DNA from 4 places in the Rahnella sp. CFA14(1/10) genome. Region 2 is predicted to be linked to each of the others. Evidence: predicted binding sites of a transcription regulator. Region 2 holds the regulator's gene; each other region holds the start of a gene.
The links. The regulator PhoB, encoded in region 2, activates phosphate uptake and scavenging genes when phosphate is short. The targets are predictions, from matches to a motif close to CTGTCATAAAACTGNCNNAT.
Positions count from the first base shown of each region.

Region 1: pitA (inorganic phosphate transporter PitA) is a predicted target of PhoB. The motif match lies at 3,014-3,033, and genes of this name have one in related genera.
Region 3: EVX52_RS22795 (MIP/aquaporin family protein) is a predicted target of PhoB. The motif match lies at 2,785-2,804, and genes of this name have one in related genera.
Region 4: EVX52_RS06180 (phosphoethanolamine transferase) is a predicted target of PhoB. The motif match lies at 1,828-1,847, and genes of this name have one in related genera.

Region 1 is NZ_SEWS01000006.1:135,967-140,308, forward strand. It holds gene EVX52_RS13580 (methyl-accepting chemotaxis protein) at 1-737, shown strand, start outside; gene EVX52_RS13585 (hypothetical protein) at 779-1,087, shown strand; gene EVX52_RS13590 (NAD(P)/FAD-dependent oxidoreductase) at 1,571-2,794, opposite strand; gene pitA (inorganic phosphate transporter PitA) at 3,105-4,342, shown strand, end outside.
Region 2 is NZ_SEWS01000012.1:96,650-100,991, reverse strand. It holds gene sbcC (exonuclease subunit SbcC) at 1-799, opposite strand, end outside; gene sbcD (exonuclease subunit SbcD) at 796-2,034, opposite strand; gene phoB (phosphate response regulator transcription factor PhoB) at 2,262-2,951, shown strand; gene phoR (phosphate regulon sensor histidine kinase PhoR) at 2,974-4,293, shown strand; gene EVX52_RS21720 (DNA-binding transcriptional regulator) at 4,327-4,342, opposite strand, start outside.
Region 3 is NZ_SEWS01000014.1:33,253-37,594, reverse strand. It holds gene glpX (class II fructose-bisphosphatase) at 1-57, opposite strand, end outside; gene glpK (glycerol kinase GlpK) at 203-1,726, opposite strand; gene EVX52_RS22795 (MIP/aquaporin family protein) at 1,772-2,620, opposite strand; gene zapB (septal ring assembly protein ZapB) at 3,198-3,437, shown strand; gene rraA (ribonuclease E activity regulator RraA) at 3,502-3,987, opposite strand; gene EVX52_RS22780 (1,4-dihydroxy-2-naphthoate polyprenyltransferase) at 4,108-4,342, opposite strand, start outside.
Region 4 is NZ_SEWS01000002.1:574,134-578,475, reverse strand. It holds gene EVX52_RS06185 (LysR family transcriptional regulator) at 1-45, shown strand, start outside; gene EVX52_RS06180 (phosphoethanolamine transferase) at 82-1,716, opposite strand; gene lpxA (acyl-ACP--UDP-N-acetylglucosamine O-acyltransferase) at 2,075-2,863, shown strand; gene EVX52_RS06170 (DUF2891 domain-containing protein) at 2,907-3,929, opposite strand; gene EVX52_RS06165 (DUF979 domain-containing protein) at 3,942-4,342, opposite strand, start outside.

The sequences.
Region 1 (4,342 bases), on a different contig from region 2:
TGAGCGAGACGGTTCGCCAGACGGCTGACAACACGCGTCAGGCCAGCCAGCTGGCGGGTAACATGAATGCACTGTCGGAGAAAAGTGCATCATCACTTGAGACGATGCTGGGTACGATGGGTGATATCCGCAGCAGTTCACGCAAAGTCACTGAGATCATCACGCTTATCGAGGGCATCGCCTTCCAGACCAATATTCTGGCGTTAAATGCCGCCGTGGAAGCGGCACGTGCCGGTGAGCACGGTAAAGGCTTTGCTGTTGTTGCAGGAGAGGTCAGAAATCTTTCTCAACGTTCGACCACCGCCGCGCGTGAGATAAAAGAACTGATCGACCTTTCCTACAGCCTGATCGAAGCCGGTGCCCATCAGGCGGGCGATGTCGGCGAGAACATGAACTCCATGGGTAATGCCATCCGTCAGGTGACTGATTTGGTCAACGAGATTGCCGCTGCGGCAACAGAGCAGAGTCAGGGGATTTCTCAGGTACATCAGGCGGTCAATCAGATGGATGACGTGACTCAGCAGAACGCCGCGCTGGTAGAGGAAGCCTCTTCAGCCTCGCGCTCGTTGCAGGATCAGGCTGACGGCCTGGCGAGACTGGTCGGCGAATTCCGTCTCAGCGACGCCACGGCTCAGCATCAGTCCCGGGCAAAACCGGCGCGGGCACTAGCCGCCCTTCCACGCACGGAAAAGCCGGGTGCGCACTCCACAAATGAGTCCGACTGGCAAAGCTTCTGATCAGGCTTTTGCCGTCGTCTCGTTACCGGGAGAACGTCATTATGGAAAATCTTCAGGAGCATGCCGGCCATCTGGAAAAACACAGGGCGCTGATCGAGAGCTTCGAACAGATGGCGGTGCTGGTGAATCAGCTTGCTACGGGAGAATACCGTTCACTGGATTTGTACATTAATAACTGCCGACATTTCCGCGATCGCAGTCTGGAAGTTCAGGCGGTGCTGGCAGATAAGCGTTTTGAAACCTACCTGATGCGCAATGATATTACGCTGTATTACAGCATTCACAGCGTAAATATGGCCTTCGGCATGATGACCAATATGCTGGAAAATTTGAAAGGTTTTTTGTCCTGAGAAGGTGTTACCGGGGGACTCCAAAACGCCAGTCAGGCTGCCGTTCACGACAGGAGACTATGAGTTCAAAGTGACCGTATCCTAAAAGTACGTTTTAGCTGACCCCGCTACCTCAGAAAGGGTGGCGGGGTTTCTTGTGGTTCGTATTATTGGGTTTTACGCGTAGACTGCCCAACCTCACAAACCCGCTGTGATTATCCCGTAATAAAAACAATACCGCCCACAGGTGGCATTAAAACATCTGGACAGATAAACGCGGCAAGCCGCTAGCCTGCTTATGCAACCCAACGTCCTCATGCCACCGGCGTGAACCGCTCGCTAAACACGACATAGGGTCTGTCGGTCAGTGGCGACCACTACCCTATGTCGTGTTTTTCTGCTTTTGAGAGGGGAGATTTTCCTGTTTGACATCACAATTAGATTTTTTGTCGTGGTGCTCTGGATCACGAACTTTAATGTCTCAAATGCAGGTGAGATCACCAACTATTTATTCAGATCATCATTTTTATTATTGCAAAACACCACCAGATCCTGCGCACAGGCCCACGCCGAACTCCACGCCCACTGGAAGTTATATCCACCCAGCCAGCCGGTGACATCCACCACTTCACCGATAAAATACAAGCCCGGCACCTTAGCGGCGGCCATGGTTTTGGACGACAACTCTTTGGTATCGACGCCGCCAAGCGTCACTTCTGCCGTGCGGTAACCTTCGGTGCCGTTGGGCTGAACCTGCCAGTTTTGCAGTTGTTCAACCAGTTCCGCCTGCTGCGGCACATTCAGCTGTTTCAGCGTGACGTCCGGCAACTGACCCAGCGTTTGCAGGCACTCCACCAGACGTTTCGGCAGTTGCATCGCCAGCGTATTTTTCAGGCTCTGGTTCGGGTGTTCCTGACGCTGCGTATTCAGAAACGCCGCCAGATCCACATCAGGAAGTAAGTTAACGCTCACAAACTCACCCGGCTGCCAGTAGCTCGAAAGCTGTAAAACTGCCGGACCGGACATGCCACGATGGGTGAAAAGAATGCTTTCACGGAAAACCGTGCCGTCTTGCGCAGTCAGAACCGCAGGCACTGACACGCCGGAAAGCGTCTGCAAATGATCGAGCAGCGGTTTGTGCAGGGTAAACGGCACCAGACCGGCGCGGGTCGGCAGCACTTTCAGGCCAAACTGTTCCGCCAGACGGTAACCGAAGGGTGTCGCGCCCAGCCCCGGCATGGAAAGCCCGCCGCTGGCAATAACAAGTGAGTGAGTGCTTACAGTTGAGCCATTCACCTTGATGACAAAGCCATTTTCGGTTTTCTGCACATCGGAAATCTCGCTGCGCAGGCGTACATCGACATTGCCCAGCTCGCATTCTTTATCGAGCATGCTGACGATTTGCTGTGCCGAGTCGTCGCAGAACAACTGCCCGAGGGTTTTCTCGTGCCAGGCGATGCCGTAACGGTTGACCATATCGATGAAATCCCACTGGGTATAACGCGCCAGCGCGGATTTACAAAAATGCGGATTTTCGGAAAGATAGGCAGCGGGTTCAGCATAAAGGTTGGTGAAATTGCAGCGTCCGCCGCCTGACATCAAAATTTTGCGTCCGGTTTTTTTGCCGTTATCCAGCAGCAGAACCCGGCAGCCACCTTGTCCGGCCTGCGCCGCGCAGAACATGCCTGCCGCACCTGCACCAATGACTACCACATCAACCTGTTCCACTTTCGGCCTCTCTTTTACGGAAATTCAACTACGTTTTACATAAGGTTCGCCCTGTTTACCGGGGCGTTGAGCCGCGGATTGTAAGGGACAGGCGCCTGTTAAACCAGCCAACAGACCGTTTCCTGAACGTCGTAAGTAAATGTTTCAATCACCAAAGGAGGAATAACTTTTTGATAAATAAAAACTTAACCAAATCCAGGGTAGATATTGGACTGTTTTTAGTCAAAAAAATGTCATATTTTCCTTTTCCCCTCCCCCTGTTCTCGCAGATAATGCGCGGCGTTCATGACCACTAACTGGCGTAACAATTATGCTGCATCTATTTGCCGGATTGGATATTCATACCGGTTCGTTATTGATTCTCGCGTTACTGTTTGTTCTGTTCTATGAAGCCATTAACGGCTTCCATGATACGGCCAACGCAGTGGCAACCGTCATCTATACCCGGGCAATGCGTTCGCAATTAGCGGTCGTGATGGCAGGGGTATTTAACTTCTTTGGCGTCCTGCTCGGTGGTTTGAGTGTGGCTTATGCCATCGTTCATTTACTGCCAACTGATTTGCTGCTCAACGTGGGTTCTGCTCATGGCCTTGCCATGGTGTTTTCTATGTTACTGGCGGCGATCATCTGGAACCTTGGCACCTGGTATTTCGGCCTGCCGGCGTCCAGTTCCCATACCCTGATCGGCGCCATCATTGGCGTAGGGCTGACCAATGCATTAATGACTCACACCTCTGTGGTCGATGCGTTAAACATCCCCAAAATGATCGGTATTTTTGCCTCACTGATCGTCTCCCCGCTGGTCGGGATGATTATGGCAGGTACCATGATTTTCCTGCTGCGCCGTTACTGGAGTGGCAACAAGAAACATGCACGTATCCACCTGACCCCTGCTGAACGGGAAAAGAAAGATGGCAAGAAAAAGCCGCCATTCTGGACACGTATCGGCCTGATCCTGTCGGCTATCGGCGTGAGTTTCTCTCATGGCGCTAATGATGGTCAGAAAGGTATTGGCCTGATCATGCTGGTTCTGATTGGTGTGGCTCCGGCGGGTTTTGTGCTGAACATGAGTGCAACCGGTTACGACATTACCCGTACCCGCGACGCCGTGACCCACCTCGGACAGTATTATCAGCAACATGCTGATGCCGTACCGCATGTGGTAGCACTGACACCGATAGTGCCTGCACCTGATGTTAATATCGCACCGACTGACGAGCCCAAAGTGTTCCACTGCGACAGCAGCCACGCACTTGACGCCATTGGTCGTGCGCAAAGCCTGCTGACTAATCTGCAATCTTATAGCGACCTGTCACCGGACGAACGCAGCCATATGCGTCGCCTGCTGATGTGTGTTTCTGATACTGCGGATAAAGTGGCGAAGCTGCCGGAAACTTCCGCCGCAGATAAACGCTTCCTCGGCGAGCTGAAAACCGACATTCTGCAAACCGTCGAATATGCACCTATCTGGATCATTATCGCGGTAGCGCTGGCGCTGGCACTGGGTACCATGATTGGCTGGAAACGTGTTGCGACCACCATCGGTGA
Region 2 (4,342 bases):
CAGCCAGCTGCAACTGAGATTGCTGAAGTTTTTGCTGCACCTGTTGCCATTGTTGCAGCCAGTTCAGATCCCGCAGGCGTTGCTGCGCCTGTTGGCTGAGGCTGTTTTCCTGTGCGTTCAGTTCAGCATGCTGTGCCTCCAGCGTCTGGCGTTGTTCTTCGCTGAGCAGTTCGATGCCGGACATGCGCTGATGCAGACCGTCGAGTACGATGCGCGCTTCTTTATGTTGCTCAAAGACGCGCTGAGACAGCCGTCCGTAAATTTCGGTGCCGGTCAGTTCTTCCAGCAATTCGGCGCGGTCGTTGGCATCAGCATTCAGAAACGCGGCGAACTGCCCCTGAGACAGCATCATGGATTTGGTGAAACGGCCGAAATCCAGCCCGGTCAGTGTGGCGATGGCGTCGAGTTTGTCGCGCACTTTATCGGCCAGAATTTTGCCGCCGGCCAGTAACGCCAGCTCGACTTTCGGTGCCTGCAAGTTGCCATCCGGCGAATTTTTAGCACGACGCTGGCTCCAGAATGCGCGGTAAGCTACGCCTTTAACTTCAAACTCCACCTCAGCCAGCGATTCGGCGGTGTGGCGGGTCATCAGTTCGTTCTGGCTTGGTGTGATGTTCAGACGTGGCGTCTGATGATAAAGCGCCAGACAAATGGCATCAAGCAGGGTGGTTTTCCCTGCACCGGTCGGGCCGGTGATCGCGAATAATCCGTTGCTGGCGAACGGCTCGGCAGTGAAATCAATTTTCCATTCGCCTTCCAGCGAGTTCAGGTTTTTTAAACGCAGGCTGAGAATTTTCATTGTGCGCTGTCCTCTGCATTCTGACCGTGCGTGACCTGCTCAACAACCTGAGCAAAAAGAGTGCGCATCCGCGCCTGACGGGGGGCATCAGGGTCCGGCTCCAGCGCCAGCCGCCGTTCAAAGACGTCGCTGACGCTCAGTTCACTGAGGGTCTCTTTTTCCTGCTGCTCAATGCTGCTGATGCGCTGTTCTTTGCTGCGGCGCAACAGGACAACTTCCACCGGCAAATCCGCAGTCAGCGCCTGAATACGCCGCTGAATATCGCTGAGATAATCCTGCGTGGCGACTTCGATATCAAGCCAGACGGGTTTTTGTGCATCGCCGCCTTCGAACTGCGCCAGTTGCTTTTCAATTTCCGCCAGCGAGCCTTTGAGTATCTGCATGGGCTGGAAAACAGGAATTTCCAGCGTGTCGATGGCACTGAGCGTTGCCCCGTCGAAATCGAGCAGATACACACTTTTGGCTTTGCTCAGTTCGTCAAAGCTCAGGGCAATTGGCGAACCGCTGTAACGGATGTGGTGAGTTTTTGCGACGCACTGTGCGCGGTGAATATGGCCAAGCGCCACATAATCAACCGGCGGGAACGCCTGCGCGGGGAAGGCGTCAAGTGTGCCTATATAGATGTCACGCACGGAATCAGAAGTACTGACGCCAACGGTGGTCAGATGGCCGGTTGCAATAACGGGCAGCGGTATGCCAAGTTCATCACGCCTGGCCTGCGCGGCCTGCCAGAGCGCGTCATAATGTGCGGCGATGGCTTCCTGCAATGCCAGTTGTTTGTCGCTGCCGGACTGACCGGCCTGACTGGCCAGCAGATCACGCGGGCGTAAAAACGGGATGGCACACAGTACCGCGCCCGGTTTTCCGTCACGCTGACTGAGCACCAAAATCTGTTCAGACAGATTTTCGCCGACAGTGGCAATCACCCGCGTATTCAGGCAGGAAAGTAGCTCGCGTGATTCATTAAGTGTTGCGACGGAATCGTGGTTGCCAGCCAGTACCACCAGCTGACAGCCGGTTTGTTGTAATTCCACCACGAAGCGGTTATACAATTCGCGGGCATAACTGGGCGGTGATCCGGTATCGAAAATATCACCCGCGACAATCACGGCGTCGACCTGATGTTGCTGCACCTGACCGGTCAGCCAGCGCAGAAATGCCTGATGTTCGGCTGCACGGCTTTTGGTGAAAAAGTACTGGCCAAGATGCCAGTCTGACGTGTGGATCAGGCGCATGAGACTCCTGTATGAACCCTGGATGACGACAATGGGGCAAAGTATAAACGTCGGCGGGGGGAGATGTCCCCGATAAATCAGTCCAATTTCAGCAAGATGGCCGCTAATTATCTGTCATATTTGACTGTAATGAACCATTCTTTTCGTTCATAAATCTGTCACAAAACTGACGCATAATGGCGCCCGCAATCAAATAAAAGATCGCTAACCTATTGGCAGGACCTACGATGGCTAGACGTATATTGGTGGTTGAAGACGAAGCTCCAATCCGTGAAATGGTGTGTTTTGTACTGGAACAAAATGGCTATCAGGCCGTAGAAGCTGAGGATTTTGATTCAGCGATTGGGCAGCTTGTTGAACCTTACCCTGAACTTATCCTGCTCGACTGGATGTTACCTGGCGGTTCCGGTATTCAGTTTATTAAGCATCTTAAACGTGAGGCGCTGACCCGCGAAATTCCGGTGATGATGTTGACCGCACGCGGTGAAGAAGAAGATCGGGTGCGTGGCCTCGAAGTCGGTGCCGATGATTACATCACCAAACCGTTTTCCCCGAAAGAGCTGGTTGCCCGCATTAAAGCGGTGATGCGTCGCATCTCGCCAATGGCGGTGGAAGAAGTGATCGACATGCAGGGTTTAAGCCTGGATCCCTCGTCTCACCGGGTGATGGCCAACGAACAGGCGCTTGATATGGGGCCGACAGAATTTAAGTTATTACACTTCTTTATGACGCATTCTGAACGTGTTTATAGCCGGGAACAGTTGCTCAATAACGTCTGGGGCACTAACGTTTATGTGGAAGATCGCACCGTAGACGTGCATATTCGTCGTTTGCGTAAGGCGTTGGAAACCAGCGGACATGACAGAATGATCCAGACTGTTCGTGGTACCGGATACCGTTTTTCAACGCGTTATTGAGTCCTCACAGCGGAGAATCTGTGTGCTAGAACGTTTGTCATGGAAACGATTGGCCGGCGAATTTTTTCTCTTTTGTCTGCCAGCGTTAATTCTCGGTATTTTCGTCGGTCATTTCGGCTGGCTCCTGTTTGTGTCGCTGGTTGCGGCACTGGGCTGGAATTATTACAACCAGCTTAAACTCTCTCACTGGCTGTGGCTTGACCGCAGTATTACGCCGCCGAACGGCCGCTGGAGCTGGGAGCCGCTGTTCTACGGGCTTAACCAGATGCAGATGCGCAACCGGCGCCGGCGTCGCGAATTAGGTCAGTTGATCAAACGTTTTCGCAGCGGTGCTGAATCGCTGCCCGATGCCGTGGTGCTGACTACGGAAGAAGGCAATATTTTCTGGTGTAACGGGCTGGCGCAGGATCTGCTCGGTTTCCGCTGGCCGGAAGATAACGGGCAACATATCTTCAACCTGCTGCGTTATCCGGAATTCCGGTTGTGGATCCAGACCCGCGATTTCAGCCGGGCGCTGAATCTGCAACTCAATAATGAGCATTACGTCGAGTTTCGCGTTATGCCTTATTCAGAAGGGCAACTGCTGATGGTGGCACGCGATGTCACACAGATGCGTCAGCTTGAAGGTGCACGGCGTAACTTCTTTGCTAACGTCAGTCATGAGCTGAGAACCCCGCTGACCGTATTGCAGGGATATCTGGAAATGATGGAAGACGCCAAACTGGAAGAACCTTTCCGCACCAAAGCACTGGATACCATGCAGGAACAGACGCGGCGAATGGACGGGCTGGTGAAGCAGTTGCTGACGCTGTCGAAAATCGAAGCTTCAGCGAATATTGATTTGCATGAGAAAGTCGATATTCCGGTGATGCTCGGTATGCTCGAACGTGAGGTGCAAACGTTAAGCAACGGCCGGCATGAGGTGGTGTTTCGCATTAATGACAAACTGAACGTCTTTGGTAATGAAGATCAGTTGCGCAGTGCGGTATCGAATCTGGTGTATAACGCCGTCAACCACACGCCTGCCGGGACGCGGATTGAAGTCAGCTGGCAGCAAACGCCGCATGGCGCGCAATTCCAGATCAGTGATAACGGGCCGGGCATTGCGCCGCAGCACCTCCCGCGCCTGACCGAACGTTTTTACCGGGTCGATAAGGCCCGCTCGCGGCAGACCGGCGGCAGCGGACTCGGGCTGGCGATCGTCAAACATGCGCTCAGCCATCACCACACCAAACTTGAAGTCATGAGTGAAGTGGGGGTCGGCACGCGCTTCATGTTTACGCTGGCACCGAAGTTGATTGTTCCTCCGGAACAGGCCAGCCAAAGCGATGTAAAGGGATAAAAATCAAGCCACAGCAACAAGCTGTGGCTTCTTTTAGCAAATGATCTGT
Region 3 (4,342 bases), on a different contig from region 2:
AGCCAGCGCAGCAGCTTCGGTCACGCGGGAGAACTCGATTGCTAATTCACGTTTCATTGGAAAGCCTGTAGAAAGAAAAAAGAGGTCGGTGAGACGAGGCTCATCTGTGCCGCAGATTTTAGCACAATGGGAAAAGGCACATAAAAAAACTCCCCAGGCGGGGAGTTTCAGAAAGAGGTGTTGGCGATAAAATACCCGGCGATTACTCGTCGTGATCTTCCCAGGAACGAACACGTGCCACCGCTTTTTGCCAGCCTTTATAGCGGACATTACGTTCCGTCGTTTCAATGCTTGGGCGGAATTCACGTTCGATAGTTGCTTTGCTGCGCACCTCTTCCAGATCGCTCCAGAAACCGACGGCCAGACCGGCGAGGTAGGCAGAACCCAGCGCGGTCACTTCCAGCACTTCCGGGCGCTCTACACGGGTGCCGAGAATGTCTGACTGGAATTGCATCAGGAAATTATTGGCAACCGCACCGCCATCCACTCGCAGCGCCTGCAGACGAGCGCCTGAGTCGGCCTGCATCGCATCCAGCACGTCGCGGGTCTGGTAGGCGATAGATTCCAACGTCGCGCGGATAATGTGGTTACTGTTCGCACCACGGCTCAGACCGAAGATAGCGCCGCGGGCATACGGGTCCCAATAAGGCGCGCCGAGGCCGGTGAAGGCGGGCACCACGTAAACACCATTGGTGTCTTTCACTTTCATGGAGAAATATTCGGAGTCGGTTGCATCGCTGAAAAGCTTCAGTTCATCTCGCAGCCACTGAATGGACGCACCGCCGACAAACACAGCACCTTCCAGCGCATAGTTCACTTCGCCGCGCGGACCGCAGGCGATGGTAGTCAGCAAACCATTTTTAGACGCTACCGCTTCAGTACCGGTATTCATCAGCAGGAAGCAACCGGTGCCGTAGGTATTTTTCGCCATTCCCGGTTGGACACACAGCTGGCCATACAGGGCCGCCTGCTGGTCACCGGCGATACCGGCGATAGGGATACGTGTACCGCCTTTACCCCCGATGTTGGTCTGGCCGTAAATCTCAGAAGAAGGGCGAACTTCCGGCAGCATTTCACGCGGAATATCCAGCGCTTCAAGCATACGCTCATCCCATTGAAGGTCATGGATGTTGAACAACATGGTACGTGAGGCGTTAGTGTAATCCGTCACGTGAACACGACCCTGCGTCATTTTCCAGACCAACCAGGTGTCGACGGTGCCGAACAGCAGTTCGCCGCGTTTAGCGCGTTCACGTGAACCTTCAACGTGGTCGAGGATCCATTTCAGTTTGGTACCGGAGAAGTACGGGTCGATAACCAGGCCGGTGTTGTGGCGAATGTATTCTTCCAGACCGTCTTTTTTCAGCGTTTCGCAGATGTCAGCAGTGCGGCGGCATTGCCAGACAATCGCATTATAGATTGGCTTGCCAGTTTCTTTTTCCCACACAATGGTGGTTTCGCGCTGGTTGGTGATACCGATACCGGCAATCTGATCGGAATTAATGTCGGCTTTTGCCAACACTTCCACCAGCACCGAGCTTTGCGATGCCCAGATTTCCATCGGGTCATGCTCAACCCAGCCCGATTTCGGGTAGATCTGGGTGAACTCGCGTTGTGCCACGCTGACGATATTGGCATCGTGATCCAGAACTACGGCGCGTGAACTGGTTGTACCCTGGTCGAGTGCAACAATGTATTTTTTTTCGTGAGTCGTATCTGCTGACATAATATTCATCCTACGAATGAGTAAGCTGTGGAACAGTTTAGCCGATCAGGCCTTACGTTGTTTGGATGGCTGAGGTGCTTTTTCTTCTGCCGGTTCATTAATCTGATTTGGCAAATGGCGACCAATCAGCGCCTTGTAGGCGATGGCACCCAGAGAAGCCCCGAGCAACGGGCCAAAAATTGGCACCAGGAAATAAGGAATATCGCGCGCACCGGTGAAGGCAACCTTGCCCCAGCCAGCGAAGAAGGCGAACACTTTCGGACCGAAGTCACGGGCCGGGTTCAGGGCGAATCCGGTCAGTGGCCCCATGGATGCACCGATAACCGCGATCAGGATACCGATAAGCAGCGGTGCCAGCGGGCCACGTGGAATACCGTTGCCATCATCAGTCAGGCCGAGGATTAACGCCATCAGAATGGCTGTAATCACCGTTTCTACCAGAAACGCCTGCAATACGCTGATGTGCGGGTTCGGATAGGTAGAGAAAATACCGGCCAGATCCAGACTTTCGACGCTGCCGCGGACCATATTGTGGCTTTGCTCAAAATCGAAGAACAGATTGTAGTAAAGGCCATAAACCAGTGCAGCGGCGCAAAAAGCACCGGCGACCTGTGCCACGATGTAAGGCAGAACTTTGCGTCCTTCAAAGTTTGCAAACAAACAAAGTGCAACGGTCACCGCCGGATTCAGGTGTGCACCGGAGATGGCGGCTGTCAGGTAGATGGCCATTGCCACACCCAGACCCCAGATGATACTGATTTCCCACTGGCCAAAGGTTGCCCCGGCAAGTTTCATTGCTGCGACACAGCCCGCACCAAAGAAAATGATAAGCCCGGTACCCAGAAACTCAGCGATGCACTGACCTTTTAATGTGGAACTCATGGTTTGGCTCATAGTTTGATCCTGCTAAGGATGATGTTAATGGTTAGTTATAGTTTTTCTGTTATATCGTTTGTGAACGTAATCGGATTTTGGCGTTCATCATTAAATGAGAACGTAATGTGAATTTATCGTTAACGAGCATAAACGAGAAATAGCGAAATCAAATTTTGTGTGTTGCGTCATAAAAATGAGCGATTTCGCGTATTGTCGGGCCATGATGCCGCGCCAAAAGGCCTGGATTTAACATTTTCAGCGCGCGTTGCTGACAAACGAGCATCACTATTACGTGTTTTACGGTGGCTACGGTTATTCGGCATTAAAGGCTATTTCTGGCGTGTGACGCTGCTTTTTAGGCATTTCCTGATACCCGGCACTGTAAAATTGCAACAGACTGCGTGGATAGAGGGGTTGCGGGTAGACAGATCAAAGCTGGCTACATACAATCACCCGTTAAGACACCTGCCGGTTTTATGCAATTCTCTGATGAATTCGTTATAAAAATCGACGGAGTGCAGGAATTTTTGAGCCGTGTCCGGACGATGCGGCAGAACATAAGATGTGCGCCTTGCGAACATAAGGGGACCGAAAAATGTCATTTGAAGTATTTGAGAAATTAGAAGCTAAAGTTCAGCAAGCGATCGATACCATTACTCTGTTGCAGATGGAAATCGAAGAACTGAAAGAGCAGAACAACGCCCTGTCTCAGGAAGTTCAGCAAGCCAGCGGCAATCATGAGTCTCTGGTGCGTGAAAATGCGCAGCTGAAAGAAGAACAACACGTATGGCAGGATCGTCTGCGTGCACTGTTGGGAAAAATGGAAGAAGTTTAATGACTTCATATTCCAAATAAAAAAGGACGCCAAGGCGTCCTTTTTTGTTGTGCACAGAAGAAAATTATTCTATATCGAGCGGGTCTTCTGACAGCACGATACCGGTATTATCGGCATAAAGATGGTCGCCGGAGAAGAAGGTGACGCCGCCGAAATTGACACGAATGTCGCTTTCGCCGATTCCTTCACTGCCTGCGCCAGCCGGGATAGCCGCCATCGCCTGAATACCCAGGTCCAACTCTTCGAGATCGTCAACCTGACGGACTGCACCATAAATCACGATGCCTTCCCATTCGTTCTGGAACGCGAGGCGTGCCAGTCCGGCATCCAGCAGTGCGCGACGCACAGAACCGCCGCCATCAATCACTAACACACGGCCACGGCCGTTTTCTTCCAGCAGGTCATAAAGCAAGCCATTATCTTCGAAGCATTTCACAGTGGTGATTTGCCCGCCAAATGAAGTACGGCCGCCAAAGTTGGAGAACAAGGGTTCGACGACATTCACTTCTTCATGGTAGATGTCGCAAAGTTCGGAAGTATCGTATTTCATAGGTTTTCATCTGGTTGCTGCATGAATGCTCAGTATATCCCTTTCCGGCGGATGTTGGCAAAATCATCAATTGTTAAATGTGAAAAGTGACCTGATAAACGCACATCAGGCCAACTTTGTTCAATTGAGTAACAGTCCTACTGCAAACAAGACGTTAGTCAGCAACGCCGTTTTTACCATATGTTCCAGTAACGGGCGGACTTCGGTGGATGTTGTGGATTTCATCACCCGCGCCACATGTTTCGCCAGCATCGGAATCGCCAGAATAAACAGCCAGCCGGTCCAATGATGCAGGTATACGGCGGAGAAAATGACCAGACACAGCACGGCGGCGGTCAGGATGATAGTGTGATAA
Region 4 (4,342 bases), on a different contig from region 2:
GCACTGGCAACAAGCATTCTGACAGAGTGCGGTTTGCTGCCATAACATTCTGGCAGCAAACCCTTTCAGCTACGGGCGTGACTACTTCTGAGATGGGCGGCAGGCCGCCAGAATATCCAGTTGTGGATCACGTTCTGAGGTCTGTACGTTCATCGCGCTCAGCACGGTGTGGAACAGGTTATCCTGCGAAACGTCTTTGTTCGCAGCATTGGATTTCAGGCATTGCATATCTATTCCCTGCGCTTTGACATAGCCATCAGACAGCCAGAATAGCATCGGCACATGGGTCTGTTGCGCCGGTGCCACGCTGTAAGGCGTACCGTGCAGATACAGGCCATTTTCACCCAAGGATTCACCATGGTCGGAAAGATAAATGACGGCCACATTGTACTTATCCTGATACTGCTTCGCTTTTTCAATCACCTGCGACACCATGTAATCCGTGTAAAGCAGCGTATTATCGTAGGTATTCACCAGTTGTTCTTGTGAACAGTTTTCAATGTCGCTGCGCGGGCAGTCAGGCATGAACTTGCGGAATTCCTGAGGATAGCGTTTGTAATATGTCGGGCCGTGGCTGCCGATCAGATGTAAGCTAATCAGCGTATTTTTGCCGTCAGCCTTGATGTCATCATCAATATTCTGCATCAGTGCCATGTCGTAGCAGGTATCACCATCACAATATTTACCGTCTTTTTGGGTATTAATGGTGACATTCGGCACACGGTCGCAGACCCCTTTACAGCCTTCGTCATTGTCTTTCCAGAATACTGAAACGCCGGCCTTATGCAGAATATCCAGCAAACCTTCACTGTTACGGGCGCGGTTGGCGTCGTAACTGGTGCGTTTCATGTTTGAGAACATGCACGGCACAGAAATTGCCGTTGCCGTACCGCATGACGTCATCTTCGTAAAGTACACCACGTCCGGAATGGCTTGCGTGTACTGATTGGTTGGTTTGGCGTATCCCTCATACGACTGATTTTGCGCCCGTGCTGTTTCCCCGATCACCAGGAACACCAGATTGGGTTTTTGCCCCGGTTGTTGTACCAGTTTTGCATCATTACCAAGAGTCCGGAACGGCATTTTCGGTGTGAAGTAACGGTGATTCATGTACTGGAACGCACTGTAAAGATAGTTGGTCGGTACGATTTCCAGATTCAGAGTGCGGTTGTTACGGCCAACGGAAGCATAATCTTTGTAAAAAACGCCGGCAATGGAAGCAACGACCAGCAATGAAATCACCATTGACACCAGGCGTACTCCCAGACGGCGCAGCGGTGTTTTTTCATAGCTGACCGGTGTCAGGAAAAGCAAAATCGCGGGCAAAACGCCGGTGAAGACAAACCACAGCACCACTTTCAGATTCAGGTATGAAGATGCTTCAGCAGATTGCGTCTCGAGGATATTCTCGATCATGCCGCGATCGAAAACGACCTGGAAGGTCATCATCGCGAAACTGGCGAGGGCACTGACCGGGAGCACGATAATGAAGAATGGCTTAAGCAACGGGCGAAAACTGAAAGGGGTGAACACAAAGTTCAGTGCGGCAAACAGCGCGACCGGAATGCTCAGGGCGAAAGCCAGATTGTATGCGGGCAGTGCATTTAAGATGCGGTAAAAATGCAACAAAATAGGTAAGTTAACCACAAAGGTAAAATACAGGGTCAGCAATAAAGTCAGCGTAAAGTAGCTGATCTTCGGAAATATATAGCGCAATGAAAACTCCCAACAAAATGACGGTAGCAGGGTTAATGTGAGGGAAAGATAACGTACGGAAATGAATATTCATAAGAATATTCATCCAAGCTTAAGAAAGCCTTAATCTACCCGTCATAAATCCTTCATCCTGCAGCGTTTCTGAAAAAGTTCAGAAAATATATAAAATATAAGAGACCGCCTTTTCTTGCATGAAGCCTTATGCTCACCGGCGTAGCGATGTGGATGTTCAACGAAACACCCTTTGTTTAAACCTCTCTGAGCGCGTTTCCCTCCGCTCATTTTGTCTTTCCCTGATTATGCCTGACCGGTTTAATTCATCACTGACTGTCTGCGGGCTGTCAGAAGGATATTCGTGTTGATCTCATCTTCGGCCATCATTGCGGCCAGCAGCATTATTGAACCCGGTGTGATTATTGGGCCGCGAGTGGTTATCGGGCCTTTTTGTGTTATTTCAGCGGGTGTGCAAATTGGCGAAGGAACATGCATTTCTTCGCATGTCATCATCAACGGCAATACCAAAATAGGTAGGGATAATCAGATTGGCAGAGGCTCATCCATTGGCGAAATCAGTCAGGATTTGAAATACGCCGGAGAACCTACCGGGCTGGAAATCGGCAATGGAAACCAGATTGGCTGCCATGCCACATTACATCGAGGCACTGTACAGGGCGGCGGTATGACCCGGATAGGGCATCTGAATATTTTTGAGCGGGGTGTCCATCTCGGCCATGACTGCCAGGTGGGAAATGCCACGTTCATTGGCGAACATAGTGCTCTGGCAGGGCATGTTTTATTAGGTAATGATGCGCGGATTGATGCCCTGAGCGCAGTGCATCAGTTTTGTATTATTGGTGCGGGAGCCCGTTTGCTTGCCAATACGTGTGTGGTGCAGGATGTGCCGCCGTTTGTGATGGCAGGCGGAAACCGCGCGGTACCTAAAGGGATAAACGAGCAGACAGCAGAATTTTGCCGGGCTGGCAGTACGCAGCAAAATATCATCCGCTATCTGTACGATTTGCTTTATCACCGGCAGGAAACGATTGAACGGGTAAAGTCAGAAATTGAGCGGCTCAGCACGGAATATCCGTTACTGTGCCACTTCAATGCTTTTTTCCTTCATTCAGCGCGCGGGATCATTCGTTAACGGGTTTAGGGTAATCCTGCGGCTGAACAGAGGTGACGGGCTGTCAGGCTTCGAGTGCTAACAGGGCAAAGGTTGCCAGCCAGTGCTCGCCCATATAGGTGCTGTCGAGATGGTTCAGCGCGCTGTGCAGATGGGCTTCTGCCGTCTGACGTAGCAAGACCGCACGCGGATCACCCGCTGGCAGCGCAGAGGCCAGCGAACGCTGACACCAGGCACGGCTGAGATTCAGCCCGTCCAGATGGCCAATTTTACCGTCGCTGCGGTCAGTGACCGTGGCGGGGATAAACAGTGTCGCAGGCTGGCTGTGCGCCAGATCCGGTAAAAAACGGCCAAACCAGGTCACAAATGCTTCGGGCGGTAAAACTCGGCGCATCAGTTCAGCTTCCATCAGGGAAGGTGAAAGGAATTCATCACCGCCCGGTTCCCATGCCTGACAATGCACATCTTCAAGATGCCAGCGCAATGCCGTTTCTTCGATCAATTCTGCCAGTTTGTGATGCTTAACACAGCGGGCATAATCCAGTGTTAACGCCAGGGCAAAAGCTGTGTTGAAATGGCTGCCGACCCGCAGGGGATAGGTTGCCTTTGGCAGAAACGTGCTAAAACTCTTTTCGAAGAACCGGCTCATGGGCGCGAGCGTTTTCGCCCATTCCGCAGCCTGTGGCAGGGTCATTTCATGCAATTGCTGGCTCAGCGCCAGACACCACGCCCAGCCATACGGCCGTTCAAATCCGGCATGTTGCGTCTGTTGCAGATAGGCCATTTCACCGGCGACATTTTCTGCCGTGAAATGCCGGCCGGCCACCTCAATGATTTTTTCTGCTTCCGGCAGTTGTGGAAAACGATCCAGCAGTCGCAGCAATAACCAGTATCCGTGCACACAGGAATGCCAGTCATAGCTGCCGTAAAAGATCGGATGCAACTGGCGTGGCGTTTGCGCATCCGCTGCGCTGCTCATGGCATGCATGAGTTTATTCGGGTATTCGCGTGTTAAGTGATTCAGTGCCAGTGAAGCAAAACGGGATGCCATCTCTGCCGTCAGTACACTATGTTGTTGCGTCGTCATCGTCTTTCCTTATCAGAAACGGAACACAAAGAAATACATAAACGCGGTATTGACCAGCAACAGTAATACACCGGTTTTCCACTGCGCTTTAATCACGCCATTCTTATCCTGCAATTCCAGCAGCGCCGCGGGGACGATATTAAAATTGGCTGCCATCGGGGTCATCAGGGTGCCGCAGAAACCGGATAACATGCCGATCGCGCCCATAATCGCCGGATTTCCGCCCAGCTGGTTGACGATAAGTGGCAGCCCGATCCCCGCCGTCATGACCGGGAAGGCGGCAAAACCGTTTCCCATGATCATCGTGAAAAGCGCCATGCCGAAGGTATAGGCAATCACAATCGCCAGCGGTGAACCGAGCGGAATGATATTTTTGACCAGGTCCGACACCACGCCGCCGACTCCCGCCAGTG